DNA from 3 places in the Nocardiopsis valliformis DSM 45023 genome. Region 3 is predicted to be linked to each of the others. Evidence: riboswitches for the same ligand, from Rfam matches in the RefSeq annotation. Region 3 holds a riboswitch; each other region holds the start of a gene.

Region 1 (4,084 bases), on a different contig from region 3:
CGCGGCGGTCAGCCCCCACTCGCCGACGAACGAACGAGCTCCGGGGTTGGCTGCCTCGAAGGCCTGTACCTGGGCGGTCAGGGTGCGGTCCAGGAAGTCCGACAGCGGGGTGGCGTTGGGGATGACCGGGTAGGCGACGTCGGTGTCACTGTCGCCCTCGAAAGCGATTCTTGCCTCCTCGATCCCGGGGAGGGCGTCGGGGGCGACGGTCGTCAGGCGGTCGGGTTCACCGGTGGCCGGAAGCCGTTCCTCGTCCGCCGCGGACTGCTCGGCGGAACTGTCGGCGCTGGCGCTGTCCGGCAGCAGACCGGGTGGTCGGGCGGCCGACAGCACCAGCCCCAGCAGGACGACCATCGCGATCGCGACCGTGAGGAAGGGCCGGTCGGGGGCCAGGGTCTGAGGGTTCTGCTGCTTCACCTGGGGTTCTCCACGTTCATCGTCAGACGAACGTTCGCGGGGGAGGCGGGGGCGCGCTCTCCCACGTAACGCTGATGTCGGGTGTGATGCCGAGCACACGGCGGAGGTTCGCTTCGTGCGGGCGGGGGCCACGCCGGGTTCAGGGGCGGAGGGGGTGCTCCCTATACTTGCAGGCGTGGAAGGTACACGCTCCACCATTTCGACCCTGGAAGCCCTTCAGGGCGGGAGGTGCGTGTCGAAAGAGGGAACCCGGTGCGAATCCGGGACTGCCCCGCAGCGGTGAGTGGGAACGACTGTCGCCATAAGCACTGGTGATCCGACCGGAAAAGTCGGGAACTGGGAAGCGGTGACCGGTAGGAGACCCGGCGGCCACGCCGGAAGCGCCCACGAGTCCGAAGACCTGCCTCCACCCGGCGGTGCACCCGTGCCGCCGGTGGTCCCGCGCCCCGAGGGAGGGCCGAGGGCGGGCACAGCCGTGCGCCGAACCGGCGCTCCCCGGCATGCCCGCGCCCTCGCTCGCCTCGCGGCCGGTACCCGGCTTTCGACGAGGGAGAGAAGCTCTTCATGCCTACGACCCCGGCCGTCCGGCCGTCCGTGCGGTCCACCGTGCACGGTTACCCGCGCATCGGCCCCGACCGCGAACTCAAGCGCGCCAGTGAGTCCTACTGGAAGGGCGGCACCACCGCCGCCGAGCTCGACGCCGTCGCCGCCGAGCTCCGCAAGGGCGTCTACGCTCAGCTGCGCGAGGCCGGTGTGGACGACCTGCCGTCCAACACCTTCTCCTACTACGACCACGTGCTGGACACGGCGGTCCTGTTCGACCTCGTGCCCTCCCGCTTCACCTCCCCGGCCCAGGCCGAGGACCGGGACGAGCAGCTGCGCCGCTACTTCGCCCTCGCCCGCGGGGTGCAGGGGGCCACTCCGTTGGAGATGACCAAGTGGTTCGACACCAACTACCACTACCTCGTCCCCGAGCTCTCCCCGAGCACCCGCCCGCGCCTGGTCGGTGACAAGCCCGTTGCCGAGTTCCGCGAGGCCGCCGAGGCCGGTTTCCAGACCCGTCCCGTGCTGGTCGGCCCGCTGACCTTCCTCCTGCTGGCCAAGGCCGCTGACGATGCCCCCGAGGGCTGGGAGCCCATCGAGCTGCTCGACCAGCTCCTGGACGCCTACGCCAAGCTCCTAGGCGACCTCAAGGCCGCTGGTGCCACCGAGGTCCAGCTCGACGAGCCGATCCTGGCCACCGACGAGGGCCGCGCCGCCGTCGGCCGGCTCGAGCGCGTCTACCAGCGCCTGGGGTCCCTCACCGAGCGCCCCTCCCTCCTGGTCTCCACCTACTTCGGATCCATCGGCGCCGCCGCCCTGCGCGTGCTCAAGGACTCCCCGGTGGAGGCTGTGGGCCTGGACCTGGTCACCGACTCCGAGGGTGTCGCGGACCTCACCGCGGTCTCCGGCCTCGGCTCCACTCGCCTGGTCGCGGGCTTGGTGGACGGCCGCAACGTCTGGCGCACCGACCTGCCCGCCGCCGTGGCCGGGCTGGGCACCCTGCTCGCCCTCAGCGACGAGCTCACCGTGAGCACCTCCTGCTCGCTGCTGCACGTGCCCATCGACCTGGACGCCGAGACCTCCCTGGCCCCCGAGCTGCGCGGAGCGCTGGCCTTCGCCAAACAGAAGGCCAAGGAGGTGGCCCTGCTCGGCCGCGTCCTGACCGAGGGCGAGGACGCCGAGTTCGACGCCGCCAAGACCCAGAACCCGTCCTTCACCGACGCCCGCGTGCGCGCCCGCCTGGACGCCCTGGGCCCGGACGCCTACGAGCGCCCCGAGGACCGCGGCGCGCCCACGGACATCACGCTCACCACGACCACCATCGGGTCGTTTCCACAGACCCCGGAGCTGCGCCGGGCCCGAGCCGCGCATCGTCGGGGCGAGCTGCCCACGGAGGAGTACAACCAGACCCTCCGTGCGGAGATCGACCGCGTCATCGCGCTCCAGGAGGAGATCGGCCTGGACGTGCTCGTGCACGGCGAGCCCGAGCGCAACGACATGGTCCAGTACTTCGCGGAGCAGCTGGAGGGCTACGCCACCACCGAGAACGGGTGGGTGCAGTCCTACGGTTCGCGCTGCGTGCGTCCCCCGATCCTGTTCGGTGACGTCTCGCGTCCCGCGCCGATGACGGTCGAGTGGATCACCTACGCCCAGTCGCGCACGGACAAGCCGGTCAAGGGCATGCTGACCGGTCCGGTCACCATGCTGGCCTGGTCGTTCGTCCGTACCGACCAGCCGCTCGGGGAGACCGCCCGTCAGGTCGGTCTGGCCCTGCGCGACGAGGTCGCGGACCTGGAGAAGGCGGGTATCCGCCACATCCAGGTGGACGAGGCGGCCTTGCGCGAGCTGCTGCCCCTGCGCGAGGAGCAGCGTCAGGCGTACCTGGACTGGGCGGTCCACTCGTTCCGTCTGGCCACCTCGGGCGTGGCGGCGACCACCACGATCCACACGCACATGTGCTATTCGGAGTTTAACCAGATCGTCGGCGGCATCGAGGCGCTGGACGCCGACGTCACCAGCGTCGAGGCGGCCCGTTCGCGCATGGAGCTCGTGGAGGCCCTGGGCCGGCGCGGCTACAAGCGGGGGATCGGCCCGGGCGTGTACGACATCCACTCGCCGCGGGTGCCCTCGGTCGAGGAGATCGAGGCCTCGCTGAGGTTGGCGGCCTCGCACATCGATGCCGGGAACCTGTGGGCCAACCCGGACTGCGGTCTGAAGACCCGTGGTTACGAGGAGACCGAGCAGGCGCTGCGCAACATGGTCGAGGCGGCCCGCCGGGTCCGCGCCGACCTGAGCTAGGCACACACCCGAGCCACACCGGCGACACCAGGCATGAGAAAGGGGGCCGCGGCACTGCCGCGGCCCCCTCCGGTGCCTCAGGTACTACGTACCCTCGACGGGTGGCACTAGCCGGCGGCGAGGACGTTGAAGGCCTCGTTGGCGACGTCGAGCATGCTCTCCTCGACGTTGTCCGGCATGACGAAGTCAGCGTTGCCGTCACTGTAGTTGCTGAGCTCGTAGTTGATCTCGATGATGAGGTTGTCCTGGCGGATGACCAGCATGGCCTCGGGGAACTCGTTGCCGAGCGAGTCGTTGATCGTGGTGGTGATGAAGTACGCCTCGCTGCCCAGGCCGTCGATCTCCTTGTCCTCCTCGACATCGTCGGCGCTGTAGCGATCGCTGTAGCCATCGCCGCGCAGATTCTCCAGCGTGTACTCGATGTCCGTGGAGGCGGCCTCGGGGGAGTCGGTGGCGCTGAAGGGCAGCTTGAAGGTGACGTCCAGGTAGCCGGTGGTGCCGTCGGCGTTGTCCGGGACGCCGCCGCGGCTGGAGGAACCGGTGCAGCTCGCCCGGTTGTCCGAGACGTTCTTTCTGCCCTCACCGCTGAGGTGGAAGTCCGACTGGGTCGTCTCGGTGAAGACGTCGCAGGGCTCGGTGGGCAGTCCGTGCGGCGGATCGCCGAGGTCGCCGCCGCCGGTGTTCGCCGGCTCTTCCTCAGGCTCTTCCTCGGTGGACTCCGGCTCTTCCTCGGGGGCACCAGCAGCCTCGGAGGCATCGCCGGAACCGACCGCGACCTGTTCGCCTTCGCCGCGGTTGCCGTTGGTAACCAGCATGATGACCACGG
Region 2 (4,084 bases), 210 kb from region 3:
CCGGGCGGGGCGCGATGGTCACGTCGTCGAGTACGAGCCTGCCGCCGACCTCACGGCTGACCCGCTCCGCTCTGAGCCCGCCCTCCGTCCTGAGCCCATCCGTCGCGACCAGACGGTCCGAGTCGTTCACGTCTTGCTCCTGGCTCGGTACAGCACGGCGATGAAGGCGGGCACCCCGATGAGCGAGGTCACCACCCCCACCGGGATCTCCTGCGGGTCGAGCGCGGTACGGGCGACCGTGTCCACCCACACCAGGAAGATGGCGCCCGCCAGGGCGGTCACCGGCAGGAGCCGGGCGTGCGCGGAACCGGTGAGCGCCCTGGCCGCGTGCGGCAGGACCAGCCCGACGAACCCGATCGCCCCGGCCGAGCTGACCAGGACGGCGGTGAGCAGGGCGGTGACGCTCAACAGGACGATGCGGGCATGCGTGACACGCACCCCCAGGTTCGCGGCGGCCTCCTCCCCGAAGGCGAAGGCGTCGAGCGTGGTGGTGTTGGCGAAGCAGACGGCCAGCACCACGAACAGCACCGACCCGCACAGGAACACGTCGGACCAGCCCGCACCGCTGAGGGAGCCCAGCAGCCAGAACAGCACGCCCCTGGTGGTCTCGGCGTCAGCCGAGGTCAGCACGATGAACGAGGTCAGAGCGGAGAACAGCTGCATCGCCGCGACCCCGGACAGTACGACGCGGTCCATGCTGCCGCCGAGGGTGTGGCTGAGCAGCATCACCATCCCGAAGGAGAGCAGGGCACCGACGAAGGCTCCGGCCGACATCGAGACCACCCCCACACCCCAGCCGAGCACGATCACGGCGACCGCACCGGTCGAGGCACCCGAGGAGACTCCGAGCACGAAGGGGTCGGCCAGGGGGTTGCGGAGCAGCGACTGCATGACCGCGCCGCACAGGGCCAGACCCGCCCCGCACACGGCGGCGAGCAGGGTCCGAGGCAGGCGCAGGTTCCACACGATGCCCTCGCGCAGCGGCGACAGCGGGCTCTGCCCGAAGCCGAGCCGCGCGGCCACCGACCTCCAGACCTCGGCGGGGGTGATGTCGGCGGGGCCGATGGTCACCGCCACCGAGACCGAGGCGGCCAGTACCACCAGGCCGCCGCCGGTGAGGAGCGCCAGTCGCGCACGGGTCACTGGGCGAGCCCGAGCTCGCGCAGGCCCTCGGCGACCAGTTCGACCCCCTCCACGGTCCGGATGGCGGGGTTCATGGCCTGACCGCTGAGCAGGACGTACCGCTCCTCACGGACCGCGGTGAGGTTGCTGGTGGCCGGGTTGCCCTCCAGGAAGGCGATCTTGGCCTCGGCGGTCTCCGCGGTCTGGGACTCACGGGTCAGGTCGCCGAGCACGATCACGTCGGGGTCGCGGTCGGCGACGGTCTCCCAGTTGATCTGGGGCCACTCGTCGTGGGTGTCGTCGAAGGCGTTCTCGGCGCCGATCGCACGGGTGATGGCGCCGGGTGCACCGCAGCAGCCCGCCAGGTAGGGCGCTTCGGAGTTGGCGAACCAGTACATGAGGGAGACGTCGGAGGCGTCCAGGTCCCGGGTCGCCTCCTCCACCCGTTCCTGGAGCTCCCCGACGAGTTCCTCGCCGCGCTCCTCGACATCGAAGACGAGGGCGAGGTCGCGGATCTCGCCGTAGACCGCGTCGAGGGTGAGCTGTTCGCTGCGGGAGCCGTCTCCCCCGCTGCTGTTGTCCTTGCCCGCGTCGCAGTCGGTCGGGGAGACGTAGGTGGACACACCGAGCTCCTCGAACTGCTCCCGGCTGGCGACTCCTCCGGTGCCCAGGGTGGAAACGAAGGAGGCCGTGACGAAGTCGGGTTCGGCCTCCAGGACCCGCTCGAACGAGGGGTTGTTCTCCGCCAGCCGGGGGATGTCGGCGTTGGCCTCCTCCAGCCCCTCCATGATCGGGTCGGTCCAGGTGGCGGTGCCCGCCACACGGTCCTCCAGTCCCAGGGAGAGGAGAATCTCGGTGGTGCCCTGGTTGAGGGAGACCACCCGTTCCGGGGGCGCGTCGAGGGTGACCTCGTAACCGCAGTTGTCGATGGTGCGGGGGTAGCCGCCGTCGGCCGCGGCGGCGCCCGTCCCCCCGTCGGATTCAGCCTGGCCGGTACCGCAGGCGGTGAGCAGGAGGGCGGGCAGGACGAGGAGGGCTACGGGGGATGGTCCGTGGCGGAACATGGGCATGCCTCGGGTGTCGGAGGCTCGAACGCGGAGCCTGGCATGGGAGCGCCTCCGCGCACTCGACGCGGAGGGGCCAGCAGGTCTTCGGACTCGGGTTCCTCCGGACGAGGTGCCTTCCCAAGGTCGGTGCCGTGCGGACGTCGCCGTCCGCGTGCCCGCGCCCCAGTGGCGTCAGTACCCCGCCCGTCCCCCACACCGCTGCGCGTCAGTTCCGGATTCGCACCGGATTCCCTGACCACCTACGTGGTACGACTGGCCCCGGAAGGATAACAAGGGCCTTTCGGGGCCTACACGACGGGCAGGACGGCGGGCGTACGCAGCGCCAGGACCGCAACGTCGTCGTGTCCGTCCCCGGGTGCGTTCGCCACCAGGGCCTCGCACAACTCCGCCAAGGATCCCTCCGCGTGTTTGGCGGCGACCTCGGCCAGGGCGTCCATTCCCCTGTCGAGGGAGTGGCGGGGGTGCTCGACCAGACCGTCCGTGTAGAGCACCACCGTCGTCGACACCGACAGCGCGCACCGGTGGTCCGGGCGGTCGAACGCCACGTCCACGCCGAGCGGCAGTCCGGGCTCCGCCTCCAGATAGCGGGGTTCACTGCCGGGGGCGAGCAGGAGGGGCGGCGGGTGGCCGGCTGTACTCCAGCACAGATCCCAACCACGGTCCGCGGGTTCGATCCTGGCCAGGCAGGCCGTGGTCACCGGGTTCTCCGTGATGGCGTGCAGAGTGTGGTCCAGCTGGGCCAGCACCTTGCTGGCGGGGGTGCCCCGGTCGTACAGCAGGGCGCGCAGCATACTGCGGGTCTGGGACATGGCCGCGGCGGCGACCAGGTCGTGGCCGACCACGTCGCCGATCACCGCAGCGCAGGCGCCGTCGGGAAGCATCAGGGCGTCGTACCAGTCTCCGCCGAGGTGGTGGCGGCCCTCACTGGCGGGGCGGTAGACGGCGGCCACGTCGAAGGGCCCGAGATCGGTCAGGCGCGGCAGCAGCAGGCGCTGGAAGCGTTCGGCTCCCGAGCGGACCTCCTCGAACAGGCGGGCGTTCTCGATGGCGACACCAGCGGCACCGGCCAGGGCCGTGACCACCTCTTCGTCCTGCACGTCGAAGGGCAGGCCGTCGTGCCGGGTGGACAGGTACAGGTTGCCGTAGACGCGCCCGCGCACGCTGATCGCCACTCCGAGCAGGGTGCGCATGGGTGGGTGGCCGGGCGGGAAACCGGCGGAGTCGGGGTGTGCGCCGATGTCCTGGATCCGCAGCGGTTCGCGCTGGTGGATCATGCGGCCGAGCAGCCCCTGCCCGGTGGGGTGTTCGACCCCCGCCAGGTGCTCGATCTCCTCCTGGCTCAACCCGACCGGGATGAACTGGGACAGGCCGCTGCCCTGCTCATGGAGAACGCCGAGGGCACCGTACCGGGCTCCGACCAGGTCCATCGCGGTGGTGACCACCCGGTGCAGCACGGCGGAGAGCTCCAGGTCCTGGCTGAGCGCCAGCACCGCCTCCAGCAGGGAGTTCATCCTCCCCTGCGTGCGCACCAGGTCCTGGATCTGCTGTGCGGCGTGGTGCAGGGCCTGCTCCGAGGCGACTCCTGATAATGGACCGGGCTCTCCCGGGCCGTGCTCGCCTGTCACTGCGTCCCCTTCCAGCGGCGTCGAGCGTCCGCCCCACCGTGCCGCGTCCTCTCCCCCCAGTATCTCTGGTTCCCGCCGTACTTGTCCGGCCCTTACACGGGTCACGCGTACAAAGGTTCAGCGCCCGGACTCACTCGCGGAAGTCCCCCGGGCGGGCGCCGGACGGCGGGACCTTCGTCCCGGCCCCGGGGGCCTCCGGCACTGGACGCCGTGAACTGCGGGTACGCACTCTGATAGGAGGGAACCCGAGGAGGGGACTGCGGTCATGCA
Region 3 (4,084 bases):
GCGGCGCGCCGGCCGTCGGCCCGGGTGAGCACGAGCGCCACCAGGTCGTCCAGGGTGTCCTGGGAGAGCACTTCCTGGGCGGTGAGGTCGGCATCGAGGTCGCGCTGGATGAGGAAGCGCAGTCGCACGGCGGTGAGCGAGTCGAGCCCCAGTTCGCTGAGCCGGTTGTGTCGGGCGCGGACGGCCAGGTCCGCGGCCTCTTCCTCGCCGAGCCCGGCCAGGTGGGCGGTGTGTTCCACCAGGGTTGTGCGGACGTCCTCGGCCGAGTGGGGTGAAGCGTCGTCCCGGGGGTCCGCCGTCGCAGTCGTGTCAGACGCCATCCCCGAGGCATGGATCTTATCAATGTTCATTGGCAAGTATTCCGCCTCCCATGTATTGCCTGAGCGTAATAGCAGATGCGCTATTAGTGATGAATCAATGAAAATGGGAGGTGGTGGGGGGTGCATGGGAATCCATGCATCACTCGGGGCTGGGAATAGCACTCCACCACTCCATGGGGATGGACGCTACCAGGCAGTAGTATTACGTGTCCAGGGATTCCTTCGTGCCTTCTGGGGGTGGGAATGGGGAATTATTTGATTCTCCCTCGGGGTGAAATGCGAAGACTTGGCTGATTCTTTTCCCTGCTGTTCGCCGGAGTCTCATGGGCTTCATGCCGCTCCTGTGGCCCCTGATATGCCGGGCATCACGAATTTCCTACTAATCCGATCTACTTTACTTGGAATTCGGGTAGTGTTGCGCCTGTGTGGCTGGTCGGATTGTTGGGGTCTCTAGGGGATGGTGGCGGAAAAAATTCTCTCGCAGGCCCTGGCGGAAAAGGTCTTTCTGCTTGTTTTGCGAGACAGAATAATTTTTCTGTGCTCGTCTTAATGATTCTTTTGGCGAACTGTTTTCGCTGTTTTCTGATGCTCCTGGCGGATGATGATCAAGGAGGTCGTGGGGGAGAATTCCCAGATCAGCGGGAGTGTCCGGGTCGGTTCATCGCGACATGTGTACGTACTCTGCGGCGGCCACGCTTTTGCCCTCCGGTGGTGGAGGCGGGGCTTCTTGGCATGTTCGGTGTGTCGAGGGCTAGATTTAGTAGGACGTCCAACTATATGGTGAGGGTGCCGAGGAGCGGGGAAGCTGGTGCGAATCCAGCACGGTCCCGCCACTGTGACCGGGCAGAACGTCCGGAAGTCAGGCCACCGCTCGCGGCCCGAGAGTCGTGTGATCCACGAGGATGGAGTGAACACGTATGGTCAGCGAGCTGACGCATTTCGTGCATGGCAAGAACGTCCCCGGCCGGACCGGCCGCTTCGGTGACGTGTACGACCCCAACACCGGTCAGGTGCAGGCGCGTGTCCCCCTGGCGGACCGGGCGGAGACCGAGGCGGTCATCGCCGACGCCGTACAGGCCCAGGTCGAGTGGGGTTCCTGGAGCCCCCAGCGCAGGGCCCGGGTCCTGCTGAAGTTCCTCCAGCTGGTCGAACCCGAGCGTGAGGCCATCGCCCGAACCCTGTCCGCCGAGCACGGCAAGACCGTCGCCGACGCGCACGGCGACCTCCAGCGCGGACTCGAGGTCGTGGAGTTCGCCGCCGGTATCCCACACCTGATCAAGGGCGATTTCACCGACAACGCGGGATCCGGGATCGACGTCCACTCCCTGCGCCAGCCCCTGGGCGTGGTCGCGGGCATCACCCCCTTCAACTTCCCCGCGATGATCCCGCTCTGGAAGGCCGCCCCCGCGCTGGCCTGCGGCAACGCGTTCATCCTCAAGCCCTCCGAGCGAGACCCCTCGGTGCCGCTGCGGCTGGCCGAGCTGTTCCTCGAGGCCGGGCTGCCCCCGGGCGTGCTCAACGTGGTCAACGGCGGCAAGGAGACGGTGGACACCCTGCTCACCGACCCCCGTGTGGCCGCCGTGGGCTTCGTGGGCTCCACCCCGATCGCCGAGTACGTCTACTCCACGGCCACCGCGCACGGCAAGCGCGCCCAGTGCTTCGGCGGGGCCAAGAACCACATGATCGTCATGCCCGACGCCGACCTCGACCAGGTCGCCGACGCCCTCATCGGCGCCGGTTACGGCTCTGCGGGCGAGCGCTGCATGGCCATCTCCGTCGCGGTCCCGGTGGGCGAGGAGACCGCGGACGCCCTCGTCGCCAAGCTCACCGAACGCATCGCCAGGCTGACCGTCGGCGCCTCGGACGACCCCGACGCCGACTTCGGCCCCCTGGTCTCCAAGGACGCCCTGGAGCGGGTCGACGCCTACGTCGGGCTGGGCATCGAGGAAGGCGCCGAGCTGGTCGTGGACGGGCGCGGTCACAAGGTCAAGGGTTACGAGGACGGCTTCTTCACCGGGGCCTCGCTGTTCGACCGCGTCACCCCGGACATGCGCATCTACCAGGAGGAGATCTTCGGCCCGGTGCTCTGCGTGGTGCGCGCCGACGACTATGAGCAGGCCCTGCGCCTGCCCAGTGAGCACGAGTACGGCAACGGCGTCTCCATCTTCACCCGGGACGGCGATACCGCCCGCGACTTCTCGCAGCGGGTCAACACCGGCATGGTCGGCGTGAACGTGCCCATCCCGGTGCCGGTCGCCTACCACACCTTCGGTGGCTGGAAGCGGTCCGGGTTCGGCGACCTCAACCAGCACGGACCGGACTCCATCCGTTTCTACACCCGCACCAAGACCGTCACCTCGCGCTGGCCCTCCGGGGTCAAGGAGGGCGCGGAGTTCACGATCCCGGTCGTCCGGTGACCGCTGCGATCTCCGACGAACAGCGCGCGCTGGCCGAGACCGCGCGCGGGTTCGCCGACGAACACCTCGCCCCGTTCGCCGTGGACTGGGACCAGACCAAGCACTTCCCGGTCGACGTGCTCCGCAAGGCCGCCGAACTCGGCATGGGCGGCCTCTACGTCCGCGAGGAGTCCGGCGGAACCGGCCTGAGCAGGCTCGACGGCGTCCTCGCCTTCGAGGCCCTGGCCACCGGCTGCCCGTCCGTCGCCGGGTACCTGTCCATCCACAACATGGTCGCCTGGATGGTCGACCGCTACGGCGATCACGAACAGCGGGCCCGCTGGCTGCCGGGCCTGTGTTCCATGCAGACCCTGGGCAGCTACTGCCTCACCGAACCCGGGGCCGGGTCCGACGCCGCCGCGCTCAGCACCCGCGCGGTCCGCGACGGGGATGACTACGTCCTCACCGGCGCCAAACAGTTCATCTCCGGGGCGGGAGCCTCCGAGGTGTACGTGGTGATGGCCCGTACCGGCGGCGATGGCGCCGCGGGAATCTCCGCGTTCGTCGTGCACCGCGACGACCCCGGGGTGTCCTTCGGCGCCAACGAGGCCAAGATGGGCTGGAACGCCCAGCCCACCCGCCAGGTCCTCATGGACGGGGTCCGTCTGCCCGCCGACCGGCGCCTCGGCGCGGAGGGTGACGGCTTCCGCATCGCGATGAACGGACTCAACGGCGGCCGCCTCGGCATCGCCGCCTGCTCACTCGGCGGGGCGCTGGCCGCGCTGGAGGGCAGCACCGCTTACCTGGGCAGCCGTGAGGCCTTCGGCGCTCCGCTGATCAACGCCCAGGCGCTTCAGTTCCGGCTCGCGGAGATGGCCACCGATCTGGAGGCCGCCCGCTCCCTGCTGTGGCGGGCCGCCTCCGCCCTGGACGAGGGCGACCCCGAGGCCGCGCATCTGTGCGCCATGGCCAAGCGTTTCGCCACCGAAGCCGGGTTCACCGTGGCCGACCAGGCACTCCAACTCCACGGGGGGTACGGCTACCTCACGGAGTACGGCATTGAGAAGATCGTGCGCGACCTGCGGGTGCACCGAATTCTGGAAGGAACCAACGAGATCATGAGCCTCATCATCGCTCGCCGACTCACCGGGGCCGCCTGATGACCAGCGACGCCACCCCCACTGGGCAGACCCCGGACGACGCCACGGTGCTGCTGCGAGTCAACGGCGCGCTCGCCCACGCCACGCTCAACCGGCCGCGCGCGATCAACGCCCTGGACCACGGGATGGTCCTCGCGTTCGCAGACGCCCTCACCGCCTGGGAGAAGGACGAACGGGTGGCCGTGGTGCTGCTCGACGGCGCCGGAGA

The links. A riboswitch is a leader RNA that binds a small molecule or an ion and turns the genes downstream of it on or off. The one in region 3 is predicted to bind cobalamin.
Region 1: it holds a riboswitch for cobalamin, as region 3 does, so the genes downstream of both, metE (5-methyltetrahydropteroyltriglutamate--homocysteine S-methyltransferase) here and D457_RS0101625 (CoA-acylating methylmalonate-semialdehyde dehydrogenase) in region 3, are expected to answer to the same signal.
Region 2: it holds a riboswitch for cobalamin, as region 3 does, so the genes downstream of both, D457_RS0100685 (ABC transporter substrate-binding protein) here and D457_RS0101625 (CoA-acylating methylmalonate-semialdehyde dehydrogenase) in region 3, are expected to answer to the same signal.

The regions. Positions count from the first base shown of each region.
Region 1 covers NZ_ANAZ01000004.1:257,094-261,177, forward strand. Annotated here, with positions in the region: gene D457_RS0105760 (polysaccharide deacetylase family protein) at 1-417, opposite strand, end outside; cobalamin riboswitch at 627-839, shown strand; gene metE (5-methyltetrahydropteroyltriglutamate--homocysteine S-methyltransferase) at 982-3,258, shown strand; gene D457_RS0105770 (hypothetical protein) at 3,366-4,084, opposite strand, start outside.
Region 2 covers NZ_ANAZ01000002.1:10,958-15,041, forward strand. Annotated here, with positions in the region: gene D457_RS0100675 (ABC transporter ATP-binding protein) at 1-130, opposite strand, end outside; gene D457_RS0100680 (FecCD family ABC transporter permease) at 127-1,143, opposite strand; gene D457_RS0100685 (ABC transporter substrate-binding protein) at 1,140-2,186, opposite strand; cobalamin riboswitch at 2,248-2,461, opposite strand; gene D457_RS0100690 (PP2C family protein-serine/threonine phosphatase) at 2,477-3,814, opposite strand; gene D457_RS0100695 (SHOCT domain-containing protein) at 4,080-4,084, shown strand, end outside.
Region 3 covers NZ_ANAZ01000002.1:221,380-225,463, reverse strand. Annotated here, with positions in the region: gene D457_RS31680 (non-ribosomal peptide synthetase) at 1-320, opposite strand, end outside; adenosylcobalamin (AdoCbl) riboswitch at 1,092-1,239, shown strand; gene D457_RS0101625 (CoA-acylating methylmalonate-semialdehyde dehydrogenase) at 1,238-2,737, shown strand; gene D457_RS0101620 (acyl-CoA dehydrogenase family protein) at 2,734-3,876, shown strand; gene D457_RS0101615 (enoyl-CoA hydratase/isomerase family protein) at 3,876-4,084, shown strand, end outside.